Linked DNA regions of Parashewanella spongiae. The protein of the gene in region 1 interacts with the protein of each later gene in a pairwise test. Links are inferred from orthologs where the notes say so. Each region holds a gene or a part of one and is shown in the gene's direction. Other genes may lie near its edges.

Region 1 (8,233 bases):
CTTAATGCAGCAATGGGGCATCAAGCCTGATGTTGCTATTTACAGCGCCTTTATCACGGTATGTGCTAAAACTAGCCAGTTTGATAGTGCTTGGCAACTGGTGTGTGGTGATAAGCCCGTGATGGCACCTCATTTGCCATTAAAGGCTAACCAAATCACCTGCATGAATTTGCTGACGGCCTGCGCTGAAGCGGGGCGTTATGCAGAAGCCAAATCATTGGTGTTGGGCGATACAGCTACAGCTACAACTAAAGCTACAGCCAGCTTAATGCAGCAATGGGGCATCAAGCCTGATATTGCCATTTACAATGCTTTTATCACGGTATGTGCTAAAACTAGCCAGTTTGATAGTGCTTGGCAACTGGTGTGTGGTGATAAGCTCGTGATGGCATCTCATTTGTCATTAAAGGCCAATCAAATCACCTGCATAAATTTGCTGACGGCCTGCGCTGAAGCGGGACGTTATGCAGAAGCCAAATCATTGGTGTTGGGTGATGTCGACACAACTACACCCAGCTTAATGCAACAATGGGGCATCAAGCCTGATGTAGCCATTTACAATGCCTTTACTAAAGTATGTATTAATGCAAAGGAATTTGACATTGGAATATGGTATTTAGAAAAAATAATGAACGAATGTAACATGAGTACTCCTTCACAAATACATGCTCAACTTGCGCCGCTTGAAAAAGATAATTTCGCAAGCTTGATTGATAAAGGGATAACACAAGGAATATATAAAAAAAATGTTGGCTTAATGAATCATTGTATCGATTTGCATATGGATAAAATCTTCGAAGAACATTCAGGCAATGGTACACATATTCGAGGTGTTCCACTAGCTTTCGCAAAACTATTATTTTGTTACCACAAAAAAAACAATGAACCCAACATAAAATCGATCATAACTGGATACCATGGCAATAATACGTTAAAAAATGGAATGATAAGTTTTCTCAAAGATGAATTTGGACTTGAGTTTATCGAGGATAAATTCAACTCAGGAGTAATAGTATTGAGCGAGTCTACCCATTAATTTGATACTAGCGAGCACACTTTTTAGTATGATCGCATCATAAAATAAACATCATAGAACAACGACAATATTATAATGTTAGATGCGTTTTTGTTTTAATATTCTAAATGGTTTTGAGGCAGAAATGCGCCAGCCGACCGAGCTGGCAAGAGTTTGGATATAACCAATTTACGCCCAATTTCATTATTTTTTTGAGTCTGAGATACAGTTATGAGCTACCAAACGACTCCCCTGTGCGGTGGATAATTTTCTGTTATACATTTATAGAATGCCTTAAAGCTGAATATTTTTGAATTTATCTTTTCAGTGCGTTATTTCTTGCTTGTTAATTCACTCACTTATTGAGTAATGAGATGGCGACACAACTACAGCCAGCTTAATGCAACAATGGGGCATCAAGCCTGATGTTGCCATTTACAATGCCTTTATCAAAGTATGTATTAAGGCTAAGGAATTTGACACCGAAATATGGCATTTAGAAGAAATAATGAACAAAAGTGACATAAGTGCTTTTTCACAAATACATGCTCAGCTTGCGCCGATTGAAAAAGATAATTTTGCAAGCATGATTGATAAAGGGATAACACAAGGAATATATAAAAAAAGTGTTGGCTTAATGAATCATTGTATCGATTTGCATATGGATAAAATCTTCGAAGGACATTCAGGCGATGGAACACATATTCGAGGTATTCCATTAGCTTTCGCAAGACTATTATTTTGTTACCACAAACAAAACAATGAACCCAACATCACATCGATCATAACTGGGTACCATGGCAATAATACGTTAAAAAATGGAATGATAAGCTTTCTCAAAGATGAGTTTGAACTTGAGTTTATCGAGGATAAATTCAACTCAGGAATGATAGTATTGAAGGAGTCTGCCCATTAATTTGATACGAGCGAGCACACTTTTTAGTATGATCGCATCATAAAATGAACATCATAGAACAACGACAGTATTATAATGTTAAATGCATTTTTGTTTTAATATTCTAAATTGATGTATGGAATCCACTCCCATTAATCGTCGAACTATGGTGTAGTGTCGGCATTAAAGAACAGAGGGTTTCATTATGTTGACCAGTAATATTATCGCAATCGATCTCGCTAAAAACATTTTTCAAGTTTGCCATATCAGTGTTGATAGCGAGCTCCTTAGTAATAAAGCTGTTAGCAGACAAAACTTAAAGAACTGTTAGTTAGCCAAAGCTAAGCCATCTATTATGTCTATGTAAGGTTGCTGCCGTTGCCATTATTGGAGCCGGTATACAGAGCAATTTCATCACCAAGCACGGATCATTAATCCTAGAAAAGTTAAAGCTTATGTCGAAAGTCATAAAACAGATTGAAATGATGCCCTTGCTATTGCAAACGGAGCTATGCAAGTTGGGTTAAAATTCAGTTCTCCTAAATCAATCGAACAACAGTTTATTTTTGTTTAAGAAAAATAGGCCACAACTTGCGCTGTGGCTATTGGGAAGCCTAGTGAAAATCGTTCAATTAGCTAAGCTATAACGATCGGCATTAAGATATTAATCTCGGCTTGTTTGTGAAGAAAGAATGAAAACTTATCGTTTTAGACCTTCATTTAGTAATGGTCGGATGGTCTTAACTAAGTTACTTGTTACTTTTGGAGCGCCCGCGACGATATTTCCAGAACTCAAGTAGTTATGGTTTCCGGAAAAGTCGGTAACAGTACCGCCTGCTTCACGGCAAATTAAGTCACCGGCCGCAATATCCCATGGTTTTAAACCAATTTCGAAGAAACCATCTAAACGGCCTGAGGCAACATATGCCAAATCTAATGCTGCAGAGCCTGCGCGACGTAGATCTGCACATTCATTAAATACTTCACCAAAAATGTTCATGTATGTTTCAGAATGTTGGCGTGCTTTGAATGGAAATCCTGTGCCAATGATAGTGTTATTTAAATCATTAGGGTTGGTAACACGGATACGGAATTCATTAAGTTTAGCGCCTTTTCCGCGAACGGCTGTAAACAGCTCTTCACGTACAGGATCGTAAATTGCTGCAACTTCAGTTTTGCCTTTTTGCTGTAATGCAATAGAAACCGCAAAATGAGGAATGCCTCTAACAAAGTTGTTAGTTCCATCAAGGGGATCTACTATCCACATAAAATCTTTGTTTGAACCGCGATCTTCTCCACCTTCTTCACCTACAATGGTGTGGTCGGGATAAGATTTACGGATCTGATAAATAATTGCAGCTTCTGCTTCCTTGTCTACACTAGTTACGAAATCGTTAATTCCTTTTTCAGAAACTTCGATACGATCTAATTCAGTATAAGCGCGCATAATTGTTTGGCCGGCGGCGCGAGCTGCGCGAACGGCAATAGTCAGCATTGGATGCATTGCAATCCCCTGGATGTTAAAGAACGAAAAAATAGCAGCGCGAATTATACGTTAATAATTGTTATTGGCAAACCTCTGCTCCAAACTATATTTACAGTATCTTGAATTGAGTTGGTTGTGATAAAATTCTAAATCTGGTTTTTTTAAAATAAATAGTATTTTCATGCTCAGTAATATTCGTGTGGTTTTGGTCGGTACATCCCACCCTGGGAACATTGGTTCAACAGCAAGAGCTATGAAGACGATGGGATTATCAAATCTTTACCTTGCTGAGCCAAGAACTGAAGTTGATGGTCATTCAATCGCACTTGCGGCTGGCGCATCTGATATATTGCAAAATTTGGTAAAAGTAGATTCATTTGAAGAAGCAATTTCTGATTGTAGTTTAGTGATTGCGACAAGTGCACGAAGCCGCACGTTAGATTGGCCTATTATTGAGCCCAGAGGAGCTGGTGAGCAATTAGTAGATGAATGTAAAACTGGCCCTGTAGCGATAGTTTTTGGCCGCGAAAATCACGGTCTATCAAATGAAGAATTACAAAAATGTAACTATCACGTAGTTATTCCTGCCAATGCTGAATACAGTTCACTTAATTTGTCACAAGCTGTACAAATTATCTGTTATGAAACACGAATGGCATTTTTATCTGAACAAAATCTTGATAATAAGAGAGAGATTGAACAGCTCACGGATAATTATCCAGCATCTAAAGATCAAGAACGTTTTTTTGAGCACTTAGAGAACACGCTTTTATCAACAGGGTTTATCATTAAGAATCACCCTGGACAAATTATGACGAAGCTTAGGCGTCTCTTTGGCCGTGCACGAATTGAAACTCAAGAGATGAATATTCTGCGTGGTATTCTGACATCAGTCGATAAATTCACTAAATCTAAAGACTAGACATTCAAAGGTAACTGAGATAATGAGCGTGATTTCTAGAATTAAAGAAGACATCGAATCAATTTATCATCGTGATCCTGCTGCTCGCAGTACGCTTGAGATTGTTCTTAACTATCCCGGTATGCATGCAATTTGGCTTCACAGAATAAGTAATAAGCTTTGGAAAAAGCGCTTTTTTATTTTATCACGCTGTATATCAACATTCTCTCGTTGGCTTACTGGAGTTGAAATACACCCTGGAGCGACTATTGGCCGCCGTTTTTTTATTGATCATGGGATGGGAATCGTAATAGGTGAAACGGCACAAATTGGTGATGATTGCACGCTTTACCATGGGGTAACTTTAGGCGGAACTACTTGGAAAACAGGAAAGCGACACCCAACATTAGGCAATAATGTTGTAGTAGGTGCTGGCGCTAAGGTACTGGGGCCAATTGTTATAGAAGACAATGCTAGAGTCGGGTCGAACTCTGTTGTTGTTAAACAAGTCCCTACAGGGCGAACAGTACTTGGTATTCCTGGGCGAATCGTTGCCGAAGTATCAAACGAAAGCAAAGAGCAAAATGAGCGGCGTAGTGCAATGGCAGAAAAGTATGGCTTTGATGCTTATGCTGTTGCACCTGATAACCCAGATCCAGTAGCTAACGCAATAGGACAAATGCTCGATCATATGCATTTGATGGACTCAAAATTACAAGACGTTTGTCACGAAGTTCAACAACTTGGTGGCGAAGTTTGTACAGAAAAGCTTCCAGAACTTGATATTGAAGAATTCAGTGACGCAGAAAGAGACGCTGCAGAAAAAAGAAAGCAAGCAATGGATGAGTTTGATCCAATAATATAATCTACTTTTAAATCTGAATCACCGAAAGTTTTATATAAGACTTCGGTGATATTTAATATGTTTCATATTAAAAACTCCTCATTTCTAATACGAAAAATATTCATTTTCCGTTGAATCTTTAATAATAAAAAGGTTAAATACGCATCTGATATTTCATAGCTCAATTTGTTCTTGAAAATGGTTAATACTTGACTAGTTCACTAGGCTAAATACTTGACTAAAATAGTCGGGTATGTTTCAATTTAACTATACTAAAGTAGGAACAAATTCTGTCATGAAATTAACCTCTAAAGGTCGTTACGCTGTTACAGCTATGCTGGATGTTGCCATACATTCTTCTATGGGGCCTGTTCCATTAGCAGACATTTCAGAGCGTCAAGGAATATCACTATCTTACCTTGAGCAACTCTTTGCTAAATTAAGACGAAATGGTTTGGTCTCTAGCGTAAGAGGACCGGGTGGTGGTTATCGACTTGGTTTAACAGCTAATGAAATATCAGTGGGTATGGTTGTACAAGCGGTTGATGAATCCGTAGAAGCAACACGATGCTATGGGCAAGGCAATTGCCAAGGTGGTTCTCGTTGTTTGACTCATTCTTTATGGGATGACTTAAGTCGTCAAATTTCAGACTTTTTAGATGGAATTAGTCTAGCAGGATTAATGCAAAAGCGTGATGTTCAATATATTGCGGTTAAGCAAGATAAAATGCAGCAAGAACAGAGATTTTCTCTTTAATTTCTTGCTATAAGAATAAATTTTTATTTGTACTTTGAATGCCATATAAATGGCGACGTTGTACGGAGTGTGTAATGAAGTTACCTATCTATTTAGATTATGCAGCAACAACGCCAGTGGATACTCGGGTTGCTGAAAAAATGATGCAGTATATGACTATGGACGGTGTGTTTGGTAATCCAGCATCTCGTTCTCATCGTTATGGTTGGCAAGCTGAAGAAGCGGTTGATATTGCGCGTAATCAAGTTGCAGAATTGATCAATGCAGATCCAAGAGAAATTATTTTTACTTCAGGTGCAACTGAATCAGATAACTTGGCGATAAAGGGTGTAGCACATTTTTATCAAAAGAAGGGTAAACACATTATAACAAGTAAAACCGAGCATAAAGCGGTTTTAGATACTTGCCGTCAACTAGAGCGTGAAGGTTTTGAAGTTACTTATCTTGAGCCTGAATCAAACGGTATCATTCCAACTTCAGCTATCGAAGCTGCAATACGTGAAGATACAGTTTTGCTCAGTTTAATGCATGTTAATAACGAAATTGGCGTTATTCATGACATTGCTGAAATTGGTGAATTATGTCGTTCAAAGAAAGTTATCTTTCATGTCGATGCAGCGCAAAGTGCTGGCAAATTACCTATTGATGTACAGAACTTAAAGATTGATTTAATTTCGATATCTGGTCATAAGATGTATGGCCCTAAAGGTATTGGTGCGCTGTATGTTAGCAGAAAACCCCGCATCCGTTTGGAAGCCGCTATGCATGGTGGTGGACACGAACGCGGTATGCGTAGTGGTACATTAGCTACTCACCAAATAGTAGGTTTAGGTGAAGCAGCAGCTGTCGCTAAAGCTGATATGGACAAAGACAACGAACGCATTCGCAGACTACGTGATAGATTGTGGGCTGGAATCAAAGACATTGAAGAAACATATATTAATGGTGACTTTGAACAACGTTATTGTGGTTCATTAAATGCCAGCTTTAACTTTGTTGAAGGTGAATCTTTGATAATGGCATTAAAAGATCTTGCTGTATCTTCTGGTTCGGCATGTACTTCAGCCAGCTTAGAGCCTAGCTATGTGTTAAGAGCTCTAGGATTAAATGATGAAATGGCTCATAGTTCAATTCGTTTTTCAATTGGGCGTTTTACAACAGAAGAAGATATCGACTATGCGATTGATGTTATTAATAAATCAATCGGTAAGTTAAGAGATATGTCTCCATTATGGGAAATGTATCAAGATGGAATCGATTTAAACACAGTTCAGTGGGCTCACCACTAATTGTTGAGCGAACAGATAAAGACGGAGCAGTATCATGGCTTATAGTGAAGAAGTTATTGACCACTACGAGAACCCTCGTAACGTAGGCTCAATGGACAAAAGTGATCCATCAGTTGCTACCGGAATGGTTGGTGCGCCTGCTTGTGGTGATGTAATGAAGTTGCAACTAAAGATAAGTGATGAAGGTATCATTGAAGATGCTAAATTCAAAACTTATGGTTGTGGTAGTGCGATTGCTTCAAGCTCGCTAGTTACCGAATGGGTAAAAGGTAAGAGCATTGAAGAAGCGGCATTAATTAAAAATACCGACATTGCTCACGAACTTGCTCTGCCACCAGTAAAAATCCATTGCTCAATTTTAGCTGAAGATGCTATTCAAGCGGCACTAGAAGATTACAAATCAAAGCACTCATTAGCAGCAGGTTAATGACGGAGTAGTAATGGCAATAACAATGACGCCAGCCGCTTCTGAACGAGTAAAGTCGTTTCTAAAAAACCGCGGCAAAGGCTTAGGTCTGAGATTGGGTTTAAGAACAGCAGGCTGCTCAGGTATGGCTTACGTACTTGAGTTTGTTGATGACCTTAATGACGATGATGAGATGTATGAAGTCGAAGGCTGCAATATTATTATTGATGCTAAGAGTTTCATTTATCTACAAGGGATTGAGTTAGATTTTGTGAAAGAAGGCTTAAATGAAGGCTTTCAGTTCAATAATCCTAATGCCAAAGGTGAATGTGGGTGTGGTGAGAGCTTTACAGTTTAATCATCGTATCTAACGATACCATTTAATGCCGTCATCTTGTTTTATAACATTGACGGCATTTTAATAGTAAGAATAAATTAAATGAATTTTTTTGAATTATTCGGCTTTTCAGTTAATTTCGATATTGATAGCACTCAATTGTCTGAGCGTTATCGCGAGTTGCAACGCACTGTACATCCAGATAAATTTTCGAGTGGAAGTGAACAAGAAAAGCTTTTAGCTGTGCAAAAAACAGCACAAATAAATGATGCATACCAGTCACTGAAAGATCCTATTCAACGT
Region 2 (8,022 bases), 2.3 Mb from region 1 along the record:
TTCGGCCAAAAATACATTTATTGTCGGGGCTGACATCACTGAGTTTCTATCTTTATTTGCTGAAGAAGACGCCACGCTACTGTCATGGATTGAGCAGACTAACCAAATATTTAATAAGCTAGAAGACTTACCCTTTCCAACGGTTTCAGCCATTAACGGCTACGCATTAGGTGGAGGTTGTGAAGCGATTTTGGCAACCGACTTTCGAGTCTGTGACAGTAATGCAAAAATCGGCTTACCAGAAACCAAACTTGGCCTCATTCCAGGGTTTGGTGGCACCGTCAGGTTACCTAGACTTATCGGAGTTGATAATGCATTAGAGTGGATCACCACGGGTAAAGAGCATAGACCAGAAGCGGCATTAAAAGTCGGAGCCATCGACGCAATTACCACACCTGAGCAATTACCGAATACCGCAACTCAGATGCTAATGGATGCCATTTCGAACAAATTAGATTGGCGACAACGACGTAACAAAAAGCAAGCAGCCCTACCGTTACCAAAGCTTGAATCGATGATGTCCTTCACCACAGCGAAATCAATGGTCGCTAAGGTCGCCGGTAAGCATTATCCCGCACCGATGTTAGCCGTTGATGTGATTGAGCAGGCTTCACATAAAGCGTGCCGCGAAGCTTTGAAGGATGAACACTTAGCTTTTATCAAACTGGCCAAATCCGAATCAGCTCATGCACTCATTGGCATATTTTTAAATGATCAATTAATTAAAAATAAAAGTAAGCAGCTTGCGAAACAATCCCAACCCATAGCCCACTCAGCCGTGTTAGGTGCAGGGATTATGGGCGGTGGAATTGCCTATCAAAGCGCCAGTAAAGGCACGCCAGTTGTAATGAAAGACATTGCCCAGTCGTCACTTGAGCTTGGCCTAAATGAAGCCTCTAAATTATTAAACGGCCAGATCAACCGCGGCCGCTCCACACCAGAGAAAATGGCTAAGGTGCTTAATAACATTACCGCTACGCTCGATTATTCCGCCATAAAACACTGCAACATCACCATTGAAGCCGTTGTTGAAAACCCAAAGGTAAAATCCCAAGTACTTCAAGAAGTAGAGCAACATACCTCGACTGACAGCATTATCGCTTCAAACACTTCAACCATTTCTATTGATTACTTGGCCAGTCACTTAACACACCCACAGCGTTTTTGCGGTATGCATTTTTTTAATCCCGTGCACAAAATGCCACTGGTTGAAGTGATCCGCGGTCAACACACCAGCGATGAAACCCTTGCTACCGTTGTTCATTACGCCAACAAAATGGGAAAAACGCCCATCATTGTCAACGATTGCCCTGGCTTCTTCGTCAATCGTGTTTTATTCCCTTACTTTTCAGGCTTTAATCAACTTGTGGTTGATGGTGCTGACTTCGTCCAAATTGATAACGTCATGGAAAAGCAATTTGGCTGGCCGATGGGTCCCGCTTATTTGCTTGATGTTGTCGGCATTGACACTGGCTGTCATGCCCAAAAAGTGATGGCGGATGGGTTTCCGCAGCGCATGAGCTTACCTAGTGCAGACATTATGAAACTCATGTTTGATAGTCAACGACTTGGACAGAAAAATGGTCAAGGTTTTTATCAATATATTACTGATAAACGTGGTAAACCGAAAAAACAAATTGCGCCAGAAGTGGCCGAACTTCTGAGTCAACACTGCCAAGACAAAACAGAGTTTTCGGCCGATGAAATCATAGCACGTACAATGATCCCTATGATCAACGAAACAGTACGATGCCTAGAAGAAGGTATTATTGCTTCTCCTGCTGAAGCGGATATGGCTTTGGTCTATGGCCTCGGGTTCCCACCTTTCCGCGGTGGTGTTTTCCGATATATTGAAACTATGGGACTCGCTAACTTTGTTCAACTTGCCGATAGCTATGCCCACTTAGGGCCTTTGTATCAAGTAACAGACAATATGCGTACACTTGCCGCCAATAACGGCCGCTACTACTCAGCCTAAGACAAGGAATTTATAATGAAAAATGCGGTTATTGTAGATTGTATTCGCACACCTATGGGGCGTTCTAAAGGTGGTGTGTTTCGTCATATACGTTCAGAAACCTTGTCAGCTGAGCTCATGAAAGGCTTGCTCAAGCGTAATCCCAATGTAAAGCCTGAAATGATTGAAGATGTCATTTGGGGCTGTGTTCAACAAACCTTAGAGCAAGGTTTTAACATTGCTCGCAATGCAGCACTGCTAGCAGGCCTGCCTAGAACTACCGCTGGGGTTACCGTTAACCGTTTATGTGGGTCTTCTATGGATGCTCTACATCAAGCGGCTCGTGCGATCATGACAGACATGGGAGATACCTTTATTGTCGGTGGCGTTGAACACATGGGTCATGTGCCCATGATGCACGGTGTCGACTTCCATCCAGGGCTTGATCATCAAGTTGCTAAAGCTTCAGGCATGATGGGACTCACCGCAGAAATGCTTGGCAGAATGCACGGAATTTCCCGAGAACATCAAGATGCTTTTGCCGTCCGATCTCATCAACGGGCTCATGCAGCAACGGTTGAAGGTCGGTTTGCTAATGAAATTTACCCGATAGAAGGTCATGATAGTAATGGAGCATTAATCTCGGTCAATAGCGATGAAGTGATTCGCCCTGAAACCTCAATGGAAGGGCTTGCTCAACTTAGGCCCGTTTTTGATCCAGTACAAGGTACAGTCACCGCAGCCACATCATCAGCGATATCCGATGGCGCTTCAGCGATGCTGGTCATGGAAGAAGAAAAAGCACGCTCACTCGGGCTCACCATTAGAGCAAGAATAAAGTCTATGGCTGTAGCGGGTTGTGCTCCCGCCATTATGGGTTATGGTCCAGTGCCTGCCACTCAAAAAGTTTTACTAAGAGCAAACTTAACCATTGATGATATTGATGTCGTTGAGCTTAACGAAGCTTTTGCCGCTCAATCCTTACCTTGCGTCAAAGATCTTGGCTTGACTGATGTTGTTGATGAAAAAGTAAATCTGAATGGCGGTGCCATCGCCCTTGGTCATCCATTAGGCTGCTCTGGAGCTCGTATATCGACCACACTCATTAATATCATGGAAGATAAGAATGCCAAATATGGTTTAGCGACCATGTGTATTGGTCTAGGCCAAGGCATCGCTACGATATTTGAACGACCTTAATCATCTTGGTGGATAAGGTGAAGGCAATTGATTGCATCACCTTACCCATTCCCTTGTTATACCAATTACAGTAATTAAATGCTCAACTCAAAGCTATGTATGTGCTCAAAGTGCAATCAAAATTGATGAAGACATAGTTGTTACCGACATACAAAACTGTCGTTATTACATTGCTACGTCAAGACAATTTTGAGAAGTATTCTTTATAAACCAAAGTGAGCACATACAAGCTCCCGAAGGGCAAGGCTAAAGGGTTCCATTACTGCGTTACAAGCACTTGAATTATCCCGACAAAAACACGAAGTGCGTTGAATGCCAGTTTCGTATGGCAGCTGTAGGGAGTATAGTACTTCGAGCTTGTGCCTTGCACTGAAACCCTTTAGCTCTTGCTGAGTGAGTGAGAGATTAATTACTGTAATTGGTATTACCTGAAGGTGCATGATTTCAGCACTTTCACGCCTTGAAAAATGAACCGTTGTAAATGCCCTGAATGTTGCATCTTCAAGTATCATGGGAATTGTTCCACGTGAAACTACTTGGATATTATCCCCAGCAATAGTAAAATTGCCTTTTAATGGTAATCTGCAGTAACAGTAAATGAACGACAATTATGAATTTGCTCAACATCGTCTTGATGCGTTAGGTCTACGCTGTCCAGAACCTGTAATGATGCTGCGTAAAAAAGTACGCCACATGAATGACGGTGAGACGTTATTAATAATTGCAGATGATCCGGCCACAACTCGTGACATTCCAAGCTTTTGCGAATTTATGGATCACACACTTTTACACAGCGATACTAAAAATACCCCGTATCACTTTTTGCTTAAAAAAGGGCTTTAAACTGCATTATTTTCTCAGCACATCCAAATAGCTATATATATCTCAATGGCACTAACTTAAGATTTAGCTGAAGGTTTACTAATTGAACAATAGAGAGTAAATCATACAGATTAAGGTTTTTCTAGTGTCACGCCATGAATACTACAACTCGCCAATTCTTCAATGATGCCCCAGAATTGTTACGTCGCTTTGCTCAAACGGAAGAAGATGAACTTTCTTCAATTCTCACTCTGCAAGATTTAGAAGATTTTCAAAAAGATAATACTCAAAGAGTACGCAAGTATCCCGCCTGCCACACACTTTCGCTTTTCATGAAGCAAGTTGCCAGTGAAAACAAGTCTTGTCGTTGCACACTAATCAGTGACGCTAGAGATCAAATTGCTATAGGTCGAGAGAAAAACAGCACAATTACAGGTCCCTACTGCAAAGCAAGAAAACGGTTATCTCCAGAGTCAATTAAATCGCTATTGAAGAAATCAGGAAAAAACTTAGATGAAGCGATTCAAGGGAAATACTTATGGCATGGTCGTAGAGTGCTATTAACTGACGGCTCAACACTATCTATGCCTGATACGCACGAGAACCAAGCCCAATTCCCTCAACCTAAATCACAAAAAGAAGGGCTGGGCTTTCCTCAGCTGCGGATTTTAGTGTTAATTTCTTTGGGTAGCGGTGCAGTCATTGACTCGGCTGTTTCACCTTGTAAAGGGAAAGGTACTGGCGAGCAGGCACTATTAAGAAGTATGCAGTCAGACTTGAAACAAGGTGACATTGTACTGGGAGATGCTAATTTCGAAAACTACTTTGTTCTTGTAGGACTAATGGGGTTAGGCGTTGATGCTGTTTTCGAAAAAAACGGAGCCAGAAATGTCGATTTCAGAACCTGTGAAGAAAAGCTGGGTAAGCGAGATGGTTTATTTAAGCTAATTCGTCCATCCTGTCCAGAATGGATGACCCCAGAGGATTACGCTCAAGTGCCAGAAGAGCTTATCGTCAGAATGGTAGGAACAAAGAAACGTATCATTGTTACCACGCTCACGGATAAAGAAGTCTATCCGAAGCAAGATATTATTGATTTATACGTTTCACGATGGCATATCGAGTTGGATTTTAGGTCAATCAAGACCATGATGAAAATGGATATTTTAAGGTGTGGTAGTCCAGATATGGTGCGTAAGGAAATTGATGTTCATTTGTTAGTTTACAACATGATAAGGGCACTTATGTGCCGAGCGGCAGAAAAAAAAAGGAATATCGCCTAGAGAGGCAAGTTTTAAAGCCGCACATGACGCATTACAAGATTTTCAGATATTACTTTTGCAAGCCACCGAAGGGATCATTGACACTTTATTGGATGTGATAGCAGATATTATCGGCGAGCATATCGTTGGCAATCGCCCGGGGAGAAAAGAACCGAGAGCAAAGAAAAGGCGACCGAAACCGACACCAAGGTTACAACATTCAAGAAAGCAAGCACGTAGGCTTAAGGTATATCAGAAGTAATTCTTAAGTTAGTGCCATTGATATATATCTCTATATCAAAGCCATAAAAGATAATACCAATTACAGTAATTAATCTCTCACCCAGCAAGAGCTAAAATCTAGCGATATAGAAAGTACCAACCTTTGTCATACCTGCAAAGGCTGGTATGACAAAACACAAACCTCTTGTGTTAGTACGCACCAAGGGACGAGGTATTAAACTCGAAGTGATTAACTAAACAAAGCTTAATCAGAATATCATTCATTTTTAACCCTAATAACCTCATTCGTTGTTAACCTTTATCTATAGTTGAAACTTCATTTTAATGAGGTTTTGTTTAGCAACGGCATTGACTGTATGTTGAATAAATTATTTGGCATTGGATCAAGTTAGGAAAGTTACGGAAGAAAGTATACCTATGAGTTCTCGTCACTCCAGCGCAGGCTAAAAACGAAGTATGTCGGTAGTCTAGTGCCTTTGCTTTTTCTATAAAAGTCACTGGATACCAGCCTTCGCTGGTGTGACAAAGATTTGTACTTTCTAAATCGCTAGATCCCTTATTACAGGATAAATTATGGCCTATCAAAATGCGAAACCTTTATCGACTCCTATTGCTGCATATAGTTATTTACCAACACCACACATAAGTCATGTAGAAGATAATCAAAATAAAGATCATGATGATTTTGAAATAATTGATGCGCCATTCCCTAAAACTATGTCTCGCCTTGAAGCTATAGCTCAAACTGTTGATGTTGAAACTCAGGAGCGATGTTTACAAGAATCATCCCAAAAAAAATTTCGTTGGCTAAAAACTCAAACCACAAATTACCCCTATAAGGTCTTAAAAAGAACTGCTGAAACACTACCGCTTTTAAAAAACCTAACTCGGCTCAAAGAAGCCCAGATAACAAAAATATTGAACGAAACAACAGAAAACCATAGGGAGTTCATTCAATCTCCAGAGCAACTCATGTCAACATTAGTGTGCCTACGTGAGAAGTGTGATCTCTCAAAATCAATTGTTTTTATTGAGAAAAACGAACAGAATAAACAATACATTCTTGTTATTAAAGACACAGCAAGCAAAACGAATTATGTCATCGGGGAAGCAAACATTCCCATTCAAAACAGTGATAGCCAAGCACCGAGACAATTAACCTCTCTTTATCCTTCAACTCAATCTACTACTTCACCATCCAGTAAGACGGTTAGCCCTGCTCAGTCTGCCACTAAAAAGCATGATTTTTCCAGCTTGCAACAACAAGCATTACTTGTACTTCAGCAAAGGTTACCTAGACATTTTAATTCTGAAGAGCAAATTGAAGCCTTGCATAAATCAGGAGTTTTAAGAAATAGAGACGATGACCTTAGGTTACTCATCAATAAAGAAACTTCAAATGATATACTTGATTACATAACATATATGATTCACGGTATACTCTCTCGCCACATAGAAAATCAAGAAAATGCTACGGCTTTGCCCGAAAGTAAACCTTCTGTCACAAGAACCCCAAAGTTACCGACTAAACCATATATTGAACCTTCAACTCCTGTGCTTCAAACAACAAGTACACAAGCTCCGCTAACACAAAGACAGTTAAACGCATTTCAAGTGTTAAAAAGATATCAGCCTTGGATAACCGATGAGCACATGACTATCATTGCTGATAAAAATTTCCTTTCAGCCCAACTTGTGTCCATGCTACTTGGACAATCATGCCCGTTTGAATTGAATTACATTAAGACCCCTGATGATGCCGCTCAAAGTATTGCTCGTTCTTTAAGGTTACAAATGTTTAGTAAACAAATACCACGATTTACTTATATTGGTAATGAGGAATCGGTCGCCTATTTAAATAAGGCTTTTAAACATCATGTCATGGCTCAATCTTCACTTTCTGAAAGCGAATTTACACAATGCTTTTCCACTGTACAAAACGGCAAATATACTGAGCAAGCCCTTATTAACGCTGCAATAAATTTTAAAAAACTCCAACCCTTGTATCAAGAAGTTCAAGGTTACCCATTAGATCCGCAAGATTTTGGGATTTTACTGGCAGAAGACTTGTTAGCAACAGATCCTCGTGATGAAACGCTGCGACTTGCACACACACTTTACTATTCAGCTGACACGCTACAATCTCAAATTAAAGATATAACTTTTGATCAGTTTTGCGAGCAAATGGATATTAAAGAACAAGCCCGTCGGTGGGTAGTGAGTGCCTTAGAGAGAATTGGTAAATACCGAAACATTTTAAATGGCACATTACGAGTGCACGAAGTGAGTCACATTACTCCGCCACAACGAAATGGCTTATATAACTGGGGGAATAATTGTTTTGTTAATGTGGCCATACAAAGCTTTGCCCATAGTTTATTGACTAATTCAGACATATACCATGCCGCAAATAATCTCACTTTCCACTCTGCATATGAATTACTTGATCGTTTTATGCGTCGTAACTGCGCCCCTATTCCCGTGAAAGGAAGCAAGGAATATGAAAATTACCAAACAATGTTGCATGAGTTAGCCCGC

The links.
Region 2: the proteins of E2I05_RS08855 (region 1) and tusA interact in binary tests that used the Escherichia coli proteins (3 or more experiments, as listed by UniProt). The link is inferred for Parashewanella spongiae from one-to-one orthologs.

The regions. Positions count from the first base shown.
Region 1 is NZ_CP037952.1:2,301,264-2,309,496, forward strand. Bases 5,156-8,079 are described here. They hold E2I05_RS08855 (IscS subfamily cysteine desulfurase), read left to right. Parts: upstream 5,156-5,972; coding sequence 5,973-7,187; downstream 7,188-8,079. Other genes in these bases: cysE (serine O-acetyltransferase), read left to right, coding at 5,156-5,162; iscR (Fe-S cluster assembly transcriptional regulator IscR), read left to right, coding at 5,437-5,898; iscU (Fe-S cluster assembly scaffold IscU), read left to right, coding at 7,222-7,614; iscA (iron-sulfur cluster assembly protein IscA), read left to right, coding at 7,628-7,951; hscB (co-chaperone HscB), read left to right, coding at 8,033-8,079. In the rest of the region: E2I05_RS08825 (pentatricopeptide repeat-containing protein), read left to right, coding at 1-1,036; E2I05_RS08830 (hypothetical protein), read left to right, coding at 1,416-1,931; suhB (inositol-1-monophosphatase), read right to left, coding at 2,611-3,414; tRNA (cytosine(32)/uridine(32)-2'-O)-methyltransferase TrmJ, read left to right, coding at 3,578-4,318; more of cysE, read left to right, coding at 4,341-5,155; more of hscB, read left to right, coding at 8,080-8,233. UniProt on the Escherichia coli protein: Master enzyme that delivers sulfur to a number of partners involved in Fe-S cluster assembly, tRNA modification or cofactor biosynthesis. Catalyzes the removal of elemental sulfur from cysteine to produce alanine.
Region 2 is NZ_CP037952.1:17,661-25,682, reverse strand. Bases 2,665-5,377 are described here. They hold tusA (sulfurtransferase TusA), read left to right. Parts: upstream 2,665-3,754; coding sequence 3,755-4,000; downstream 4,001-5,377. Other genes in these bases: E2I05_RS00055 (hypothetical protein), read left to right, coding at 5,318-5,377; E2I05_RS00060 (IS4 family transposase), read left to right, coding at 4,135-5,262; fadA (acetyl-CoA C-acyltransferase FadA), read left to right, coding at 2,665-3,157. In the rest of the region: fatty acid oxidation complex subunit alpha FadB, read left to right, coding at 1-1,978; more of fadA, read left to right, coding at 1,994-2,664; more of E2I05_RS00055, read left to right, coding at 5,378-5,503; E2I05_RS00050 (ubiquitin carboxyl-terminal hydrolase), read left to right, coding at 6,058-8,022. UniProt on the Escherichia coli protein: Sulfur carrier protein involved in sulfur trafficking in the cell. Part of a sulfur-relay system required for 2-thiolation during synthesis of 2-thiouridine of the modified wobble base 5-methylaminomethyl-2-thiouridine (mnm(5)s(2)U) in tRNA.